Regions from separate parts of the Streptomyces sp. NPDC059787 genome, predicted to be linked through region 2. Evidence: predicted binding sites of a transcription regulator. Region 2 holds the regulator's gene; the other holds the start of a gene.

Region 1 (4,998 bases), on a different contig from region 2:
TGGAGGAACGCCGGGCCGGGTCGACGAACACGGCGTCGTACCCGGCCGTGTCCACCTCCGTCACGTCGGCCTCGCGCACCTCGATCAGGCCGGCGAGACCGAGCGCGTCGGCGTTGGCGCGGGCCGCCTCGCAGGTCAGCGGGGACCGGTCGACGGCCAGCACCCGGATCCCGGCACGGGCGAACGCGATCGCGTCGCCGCCGATCCCACAGCACAGGTCGGCGACGGACCGCACCCCGAGCGCCCGGAGGCACTCGGCCCGGTACGCCGCCACACTCGCCCGCGTCGACTGCTCCACCCCGTCGGGCGTGAAGAACATCCGCCGCGCGTCCTCCGCCCCGAACTTGGCCACCGCGCGCTGCCGCAGCCGCGCCTGGCCCAGCGCCGCCGACACCAGCTCGGCGGGGTGCTCGCGGCGCAGCCGGGTCGCGACGGCGAGTTCGTGCGCCGGATCGGTGTCGCGCACCTCGTCGAGGAGGGCGCGGCCTTCGGGGGTGAGGAGGGGAGCGAGGTCGTTCACCGGGTCATTGTGGGCCAGTCGGTGGACCGTATGCCTCCGGCCGCGGTGTCGGGCCGGGTTCCCGGTGGCGGACTGCGAGGATCCGGCACCATGCGAGCAGTAGGACAAAACGATAAAAGGTGGCCGTTCGGTGGTGTGCGGATCGGCCTCGCGGTACTCGCTCTCGCCTCCATCGCCTCGGGCTGCGGACCGGGCGGCGACGGTGACGCCCGGGTCGAACCGGCGGGCGGCCAGCAGCCCCTGAAGGCACCCCCGGCCCGCGCGCTCGACGCCTACGCCACCCGACTGCGCGCGGCGCACACCGCGAAGGTCGCCGCCGCGAAACGCTGGGGACTGAAGAAGGTGCCCCTGACCGCCCCGCCGCCCCCGGCGAGGAAACCGAGGATCACCACCCGCGACGGCTTCGAGGTCGACGGCCACCGCCGCCTGGAACTCCCCCCGGTCTTCACCACCGTCCCCACCGACGAGAGGATCCTCTTCCTCACCATCGACGACGGCGCCGAGAAGGACCCGGCGTTCCTGCGGATGATGAGCGAACTGAGGATCCCGTACAGCGCCTTCCTCAGCGACTACCTCGTCAAGGAGGACTACGGCTACTTCAAGGAGATGCGGGACCGGGGAGTCGCCCTGCACAACCACACCCTCCACCACCCCTACCTGCCGGCCCTGTCCTACGCCCGCCAGAAGCGCGAGATCTGCGGCATGCAGAAGGTCGTCGAGGAGCGCTACGGCGAGCGCCCCGTCCTCTTCCGCCCGCCCTACGGCAACTACGACAAGGCCACCCTGCGCGCCGCGAAGGCCTGCGGGATCACCCACGTCCCCCTCTGGAACGAGGAGGTCTTCGTCGACCACTGGGAGTACCGCGAGTGGGACCGCGACCTGCACCCCGGCGACATCGTCCTCACCCACTTCCGGGGCCGTAAGGACTGGAAGGGCACGATGCCGGACATGATCCGCCGCTTCCTGGACAAGGCCACGGCGGAGGGGTACGCGGTGGCCCGCCTGGAGGACTACCTGTGAGGGTCCGTCTCCTGGCGGGCACCGTCGCCCTGCTGGCCGTGATCGCCGGATGCGGTACGGGGGAGAGAGCGGAGGACGGTACGGGCCGCCGGTCCCCCGGAGCCGGCCCGGCGCCGGAGGCCGGTGCGCTCCCGCCCGTCGTCGACCACGTCCCCACCCGCGACAGGGTCGTCTTCCTCACCTACGACGACGGTGCCGAACGCGACCCCCGCTTCATCGACCTGGTGCGCGAGCACCGGCTCCCCGTCAGCCTGTTCCTCACGGACACGGTGGCCGGCCCCGGGTACGCGCACTTCGCCCGCCTGCGCGCGGTCGGCGCGAGCCTGCAGAACCACACCCTCGACCATCCGGCCCTGCGCGGTCTGCCGTACGCCGGCCAGCGCGCCGAGATCTGCGGCCAGCAGCACAAACTCACGTCCCGCTTCGGCGTCCGCCCCCGCCTCTTCCGCCCGCCCTACGGCACGTACGACACCACCACCCTGCGAGCCGCCGCCGACTGCGGCATCCGGACGGTGGTCCTGTGGCGGGCCACCCTGGAACCCGACGGCCACCTCACCTACACCGACGGCCCCCACCACCTGACCCCCGGCGACATCATCGCCGTACCGTCGGGCGAGGCCCCGACACTGTCGCTGACGGAACGGACGACACGGCTGCTGGGGGAGTTGGAGGAGCGGGGCCTGAGGGTGGGCAGGCTGGAGGACTACACCGCCCGAATCAGCCCACCGACGGTTCCTGGCGAGCGCCGCTCATCTCTCAGCCCGTCCGGCGATTGAGGACGAGGCCCGTTCAGGGCCGAAGCGGGGGCCTGGGGGCGGCAGCCCCCGGTGACGGTCACCGCAACACCGCCGACTGCACGACCCCGTGCCGAAAAGGCACCCATCCCCGCGACGCGCCGCAGGCAATTGGCACTCCGCTTGACCGAGTGCTAACCGCAGTCATAGTCTCAGGTCTGGCACTCCCCCCTGGAGAGTGCCAACACACGCGACGGGCAGGTCCGGCACCCGCGACGACGGATCCACCTGGTCGCCACCTCAGACAGTTAACCCCGTGAGATCTCCGAAGGGGGAGGTCGGATCGTGACGACCGCCAGCTCCAAGGTTGCCATCAAGCCGCTCGAGGACCGCATCGTGGTCCAGCCGCTCGACGCCGAGCAGACCACGGCTTCGGGCCTGGTCATTCCGGACACCGCCAAGGAGAAGCCCCAGGAGGGCGTCGTCCTGGCCATCGGTCCGGGCCGCATCGAGGACGGCAAGCGCGTCGAGCTCGACGTGAAGGTCGGCGACGTCGTTCTGTACAGCAAGTACGGCGGCACCGAGGTCAAGTACAACGGCGAGGAGTACCTCGTCCTCTCGGCCCGCGACGTCCTCGCGATCGTCGAGAAGTAAGGGAGATCCGGGGGTCACCCCGGACCACCCGACCTCGTAGCAAGCACTTTTGCTCGAACCACTGCGCCCCTGGCCCCAGCATCCGACAAGGACCGGGCGCCCGGGGCGCAGTGATTTCACCCAGATTTCCGAGAGGGCTCCCGCTGCCATGGCGAAGATCCTGAAGTTCGACGAGGACGCCCGTCGCGCCCTCGAGCGCGGCGTCAACAAGCTTGCCGACACGGTGAAGGTGACGATCGGCCCCAAGGGCCGCAACGTCGTCATCGACAAGAAGTTCGGCGCCCCCACCATCACCAACGACGGTGTCACGATCGCCCGCGAGGTCGAGATCGAGGACCCGTACGAGAACCTCGGCGCGCAGCTGGTGAAGGAGGTGGCGACCAAGACCAACGACATCGCGGGTGACGGCACCACCACCGCCACCGTGCTGGCCCAGGCGCTGGTCCGCGAGGGCCTGAAGAACGTCGCCGCCGGCGCCTCCCCGGCGCTGCTGAAGAAGGGCATCGACGCCGCCGTCGCCGCGGTCTCCGAGGACCTGCTCGCCTCGGCCCGCCCGATCGACGAGAAGTCCGACATCGCCGCCGTCGCCGCGCTGTCCGCCCAGGACCAGCAGGTCGGCGAGCTCATCGCCGAGGCGATGGACAAGGTCGGCAAGGACGGTGTCATCACCGTCGAGGAGTCCAACACCTTCGGTCTGGAGCTGGACTTCACCGAGGGCATGGCCTTCGACAAGGGCTACCTGTCGCCGTACTTCGTGACGGACCAGGAGCGCATGGAGGCCGTCCTCGACGACCCGTACATCCTGATCACCCAGGGCAAGATCGCCTCCATCGCGGAGCTGCTGCCGCTGCTGGAGAAGGTCATCCAGGCCAACGCCTCCAAGCCGCTGCTGATCATCGCCGAGGACGTCGAGGGCGAGGCCCTGTCGACCCTGGTCGTCAACAAGATCCGCGGCACGTTCAACGCGGTCGCCGTCAAGGCCCCGGGCTTCGGCGACCGTCGCAAGGCGATGTTGCAGGACATGGCCGTCCTCACCGGCGCCACGGTCGTCTCCGAGGAGGTCGGCCTCAAGCTCGACCAGGTCGGCCTGGACGTGCTGGGCTCCGCCCGCCGCGTCACCGTCACCAAGGACGACACCACGATCGTCGACGGCGGCGGCAACAAGGAGGACGTGACCGGTCGCGTCGGCCAGATCAAGGCCGAGATCGAGACCACCGACTCCGACTGGGACCGCGAGAAGCTCCAGGAGCGCCTCGCGAAGCTGGCCGGCGGCGTGTGCGTCATCAAGGTCGGCGCCGCCACCGAGGTGGAGCTGAAGGAGAAGAAGCACCGTCTGGAGGACGCCATCTCCGCGACCCGCGCCGCGGTCGAGGAGGGCATCGTCTCCGGTGGTGGCTCCGCGCTGGTCCACGCCGTCAAGGTCCTCGAGGGCAACCTCGACAAGACCGGCGACGAGGCCACCGGTGTCTCCGTGGTCCGCAAGGCCGCCGTCGAGCCGCTGCGCTGGATCGCCGAGAACGCCGGCCTCGAGGGCTACGTCATCGTCTCCAAGGTCGCCGAGCTCGAGAAGGGCAGCGGCTACAACGCCGCCACCGGCGAGTACGGCGACCTGGTCAAGGCCGGCGTCATCGACCCGGTCAAGGTGACCCGCTCCGCCCTGGAGAACGCCGCCTCCATCGCCTCCCTCCTCCTGACGACCGAGACCCTGGTCGTCGAGAAGAAGGAAGAGGAAGAGCCGGCCGCCGCGGGCCACGGCCACGGCCACGCCCACTGAGCGACCCGCTCACAGCGCCACGAGGGCCCGGTACCGCCGCAGTTCGGCGGTGCCGGGCCCTCGCCCCGTGCCCTACTGGTACGTGACCTCGGAGGTCTCGTAGACGCACGACGTGCCGTCGGGACCGCTGCCGAGCGCGGTCGGCTCGTCGCCGCTGTCGTTGCCCTTGAACCGCTCGCAGACGATGATCTTCTTCTTGCTGTCACCGACGATCGTCACGTCGGAGAGGGTCGCGGTGTCACCGTAGTTGGCGTTGACACCGGCGATGACCTTGCCGGGGCTCGTGACCAGGACGT
Region 2 (4,998 bases):
TTTCCGGCGTTTGAGGAGCGGGGTCCGGGACGGAGCCCCGGTTCCGGGACGGGAAGGGGCGGCGGGGGCGAGGAAACTCATGCCGTGACGAAGTCGATCAGTTCCTCCACGCGACCCAGGAGCTGCGGCTCGAGGTCCTTGTACGACCGCACCGAGCCGAGGATCCGCTGCCACGCCTCCCCGGTGTTCGCCACCCGCCAGCCCAGCGCCGCGCACACCCCCGTCTTCCAGTCCTGCCCGCGCGGCACCCGCGGCCACGCCTCGATGCCCACCGACGCCGGCTTCACCGCCTCCCAGACGTCGATGTACGGGTGACCCACCACCAGCGCGTGCTCACTCGTCACCGCCTCGGCGATCCGCCACTCCTTCGAGCCCGGGACCAGGTGGTCCACCAGGATGCCCAGCCGCGCGTCCGGACCGGGGGAGAACCCCTCGACGATCGAGGGCAGGTCGTCGACACCCTCCAGGTACTCCACGACCACCCCCTCGATGCGCAGGTCGTCGCCCCACACCTTCTCCACCAGCTCCGCGTCGTGCCGCCCCTCGACGTAGATACGCCCCGCGCGGGCCACCCGCGCCCGTGCGCCGGGGACGGCGACGGAACCGGACGCCGTACGGGTGGGCCGTACCGGACCGGCGGCCGGGCGCACCAGCGTCACCACGCGGCCCTCCAGCAGGAAACCCCGCGGCTCAAGCGGGAACACCCGGTGCTTGCCGAAGCGGTCCTCCAGCGTCACCGTGCCCGCCTCGCAGCGGATCACCGCGCCGCAGAAGCCGGTGCCGGGCTCCTCCACCACCAGGCCGGGCTCGGCCGCGACCTCGGGAACCGGCTGCGGTTTCTTCCACGGAGGGGTCAGATCGGCGGAGTACTGGCGCATTCTGATGACGATACGAGGAGCGCGCCCGCCGCGATCAGTCCGACACGCCGAAACGGGCCGCCAGGGCGTCGCGCTGGGCCCGTACGAACGCCGCGTCCACCACCGCTCCGTGACCGGGGACGTACAACGCGTCCTCGCCGCCCAGTTCGAGGAGCCGGTCCAGCGCGGCCGGCCAGTGCGACGGCACGGCGTCGGGGCCGGCCTGCGGTTCGCCCGACTCCTCGACCAGGTCGCCGCAGAAGACCACCTCCGGATCGCCGGGGACGAGGACCGCGAGGTCGTGGGCGGTGTGCCCGGGGCCCACGTTCGCCAGCAGCACCTGCCGGCCGCCGTCCGGGCCGAGGTCGAGCGTCCACTCGCCGGACACCGCGTGCCGCGGCGGGACCAGCGCGTCCACGGCCTCCTCCGCCACCCGCGCGTCCAGCCCCCACCGCACCGCGTCCGCGCGCAGCTCCTCACGCCCGCGCCCCGTCAGCACCGTGTCCATGCCCACCGCGCCGAACACCTCCGCGCCCGCGAACACCGCAGCCCCGAGAATGTGGTCGAAGTGGGGGTGGGTGAGCGCGAGATGCGTCACACGGCGACCGGTGAGCGCCTGCGCCTCGGCCCGCAACCGCGCGCCCTCGCCCAGCCCGGAACCCGCGTCGACGAGCAGTACGCCCTCCGCGCCCACGACGAGCCCCGCCGTGCAGTCCCACCCCGGCAGCCGGCACCGCCCCACCCCGGTGGCCACTTGCTCCCATCCCGACTCTTCCCAAGTCACGGTCATGACGGGACGCTATCGGGGACGACGCCGTCCGGCGCGACGGTGCGGGGACCGGCCTTGCCCGGTGCGTACCCCCCGGCCGTACACTGGGCGGGGAAGTCTGGCACTCGCGTGCGAAGAGTGCCAGGCGAACAGGGAAGGTACCGCGCGGAAGGCTTCTGGAGGTGTGCGCGATGCTCAGTGAACGCAGGCTCCAGGTGCTGCGCGCCATCGTCCAGGACTACGTGGGCACCGAGGAGCCCGTCGGCTCCAAGGCCCTCACCGAGCGGCACAACCTCGGCGTCTCCCCGGCCACCGTGCGCAACGACATGGCGGCCCTGGAGGACGAGGGCTTCATCGCCCAGCCGCACACCAGCGCCGGGCGCATCCCCACCGACAAGGGCTACCGGCTGTTCGTCGACAAGCTGGCCGGCGTCAAGCCCATGAGCCCGCCCGAGCGGCGGGCCATCCAGAACTTCCTCGAGGGCGCCGTCGACCTCGACGACGTGGTGGCCAGGACCGTACGGCTGCTCGCGCAGCTCACCCGGCAGGTCGCCGTCGTGCAGTACCCGTCGCTGACCCGCTCCACGGTGCGGCACGTGGAACTGCTGGCGCTCGCCCCCGCGCGGCTGATGCTGGTGCTGATCACGGACACCGGGCGGGTCGAGCAGCGCATGGTCGACTGCCCGGCGCCGTTCGGCGAGTCGTCGCTCGCGGATCTGCGGGCGCGGCTCAACAGCCGGGTCGCCGGCCGCCGGTTCAGCGATGTGCCGAGCCTGGTCGAGGACCTCCCCGAGGCCTTCGAGGCGGACGACCGCAGTACGGTCTCGACGGTGCTCTCCACCCTCCTGGAGACGCTCGTCGAGGAGAACGAGGAGCGGCTGATGATCGGCGGCACCGCCAATCTCACCCGCTTCGGACATGACTTCCCTCTCGTGATCCGGCCCGTCCTGGAGGCGCTGGAGGAGCAGGTCGTGCTCCTCAAGCTGCTCGGTGAGGCGAAGGATCCGGGCGTGACCGTCCGTATCGGTCATGAGAACGCCCATGAGGGACTCAACTCCACGTCCGTCGTGTCGGTGGGCTACGGTTCGGGCGGCGAGGCTGTAGCCAAGCTCGGCGTGGTCGGACCGACCCGCATGGACTACCCGGGAACGATGGGAGCGGTACGCGCAGTGGCACGGTACGTCGGACAGATCCTGGCGGAGTCGTAGTGGCCACGGACTACTACGCCGTACTCGGCGTGCGCCGCGACGCGTCGCAGGAGGAGATCAAGAAGGCCTTCCGGCGGCTCGCCCGCGAGCTGCATCCGGACGTCAATCCTGATCCCAAGACGCAGGAGCGGTTCAAGGAGATCAACGCCGCCTACGAGGTGTTGTCGGACCCGCAGAAGAAGCAGGTCTACGACCTCGGCGGCGACCCCCTCTCGCAGGCCGGCGGCGGTGGCGCGGGCGGCTTCGGGGCCGGTGGCTTCGGCAACTTCTCCGACATCATGGACGCGTTCTTCGGTACGGCGTCGCAGCGCGGGCCGCGCTCGCGCACCCGCCGGGGCCAGGACGCGATGATCCGCATCGATGTCGAGCTCGACGAGGCCGCGTTCGGCACGACCAAGGACATCCAGGTCGACACGGCCGTCGTCTGCACGACGTGCAGCGGCGAGGGCGCGGCTCCGGGCACCACGGCCCAGACCTGTGACATGTGCCGCGGTCGCGGTGAGGTCTCGCAGGTCACGCGGTCCTTCCTGGGCCAGGTCATGACGTCCCGCCCCTGCCCGCAGTGCCAGGGCTTCGGCACGGTCGTCCCCACCCCGTGCCCGGAGTGCGCGGGCGACGGCCGGATCCGTTCCCGGCGCACCCTCACGGTGAAGATCCCGGCCGGTGTCGACAACGGCACCCGGATCCAGCTGGCCGGCGAGGGCGAGGTCGGGCCCGGCGGCGGTCCCGCCGGTGACCTGTACGTGGAGATCCACGAGCTCCCGCACACCACCTTCCAGCGGCGCGGCGACGACCTGCACTGCACGGTCACCATCCCGATGACCGCGGCGGCCCTCGGCACCAAGGTGCCGCTGGAGACGCTGGACGGCATGGAGGAGGTCGACATCCGGCCCGGCACCCAGTCCGGCCAGTCGATCCCGCTCCACGGCCGGGGCGTCACCCACCTGCGCGGCGGCGGCCGGGGCGACCTCATCGTCCACGTCGAGGTCCAGACCCCGACCAAGCTCGACCCGGAACAGGAACGCCTGCTCCGCGAACTGGCCAAGCTCCGGGGGGAGGAACGGCCCACGGGGCAGTTCCAGCCGGGGCAGCAAGGGCTGTTCTCGCGGTTGAAGGACGCTTTCAACGGGCGCTGACCGGTTGGTGCCGGGCGGGTGGTGGTCTGCTGCCGGGGGTCCGGGGGTCGTCCCCCGGGCGGGCACGGTCAGCCGGGGCGGCAAGGGCTGTTCTCGCGGTTGAAGGACGCTTTCAACGGGCGTTGAGGCCCGTTCCGCCGTCCTGTCGAAAAGTGGCTTATGCCAAGGGGAAGGGCAGATTCGGTGTTGGTCGGGGGACGTGACAACATGCCGTCATGTCCTCCGTACTGACCGATATCTGCCCGCACCCGATCGTGCAGGCACCCATGGCGGGCGGTGTCGCCGTGCCGCAGCTCGCCGCGGCCGTGTCCGAGGCGGGCGGGCTCGGTTTCCTGGCCGCCGGGTACAAGACCGCGGACGGGATGTACCAGGAGATCAAGCAGCTACGGGGACTGACCTCCCGGCCCTTCGGCGTCAACCTCTTCCTGCCGCAGCCGGAGACGGCCGACCCGGCCGCCGTCGGCGTCTACGCCCACCAGCTGGCCGGTGAGGCCTCCTGGTACGAGACCCAGCTCGGCGACCCCGACAGCGGCCGGGACGACGGCTACGACGCGAAGCTCGCCGTACTGCTGGACAACCCCGTGCCGGTGGTGTCGTTCCACTTCGGTGTGCCGGCCCGCGAGGTCCTGGACTCCCTGCGCCGCGTCGGTACGTTCACGCTGGTCACCGCCACGACCGCGGAGGAGGCACGGGCCGTGGAACGGGCCGGTGCGGACGCGGTGATCGCGCAGGGTGTGGAGGCCGGCGGCCACCAGGGCACCCATCGCGACGTCCCGGAGACGGACGGCTCCGGCGTCGGACTGCTCTCCCTCGTCGCCCAGGTCCGGGAGTCGCTCGGCATCCCGGTCGTCGCCGCCGGCGGCATCATGCGCGGCGGCCAGATCGCCGCCGTCCTCGCGGCCGGTGCCGCGGCGGCCCAGCTCGGCACGGCCTTCGTCGCCGCCCACGAGTCCGGCGCGCACGTCCTGCACAAGCAGGCCCTCACCGATCCCCTGTACGCCCGCACCGAGCTGACCCGCGCCTTCTCC

The links. The regulator HrcA, encoded in region 2, represses chaperone genes, less so after heat shock. The targets are predictions, from matches to a motif close to TTNGCACTCNGNNNNNCNGAGTGCNAA.
Region 1: the regulator HrcA is predicted to act here: its motif matches at 2,446-2,472, upstream of groES (co-chaperone GroES).

Annotation. Positions count from the first base shown of each region.
Region 1 is NZ_JBHWHX010000001.1:320,255-325,252, forward strand. It holds gene ACFV5H_RS01620 (methyltransferase domain-containing protein) at 1-520, opposite strand, end outside; gene ACFV5H_RS01625 (polysaccharide deacetylase family protein) at 656-1,540, shown strand; gene ACFV5H_RS01630 (polysaccharide deacetylase family protein) at 1,537-2,316, shown strand; gene groES (co-chaperone GroES) at 2,620-2,928, shown strand; gene groL (chaperonin GroEL) at 3,077-4,702, shown strand; gene ACFV5H_RS01645 (pectate lyase) at 4,775-4,998, opposite strand, start outside.
Region 2 is NZ_JBHWHX010000007.1:238,369-243,366, reverse strand. It holds gene ACFV5H_RS09620 (DUF3097 domain-containing protein) at 78-878, opposite strand; gene ACFV5H_RS09615 (MBL fold metallo-hydrolase) at 913-1,647, opposite strand; gene hrcA (heat-inducible transcriptional repressor HrcA) at 1,818-2,834, shown strand; gene dnaJ (molecular chaperone DnaJ) at 2,834-3,970, shown strand; gene ACFV5H_RS09600 (nitronate monooxygenase) at 4,186-4,998, shown strand, end outside.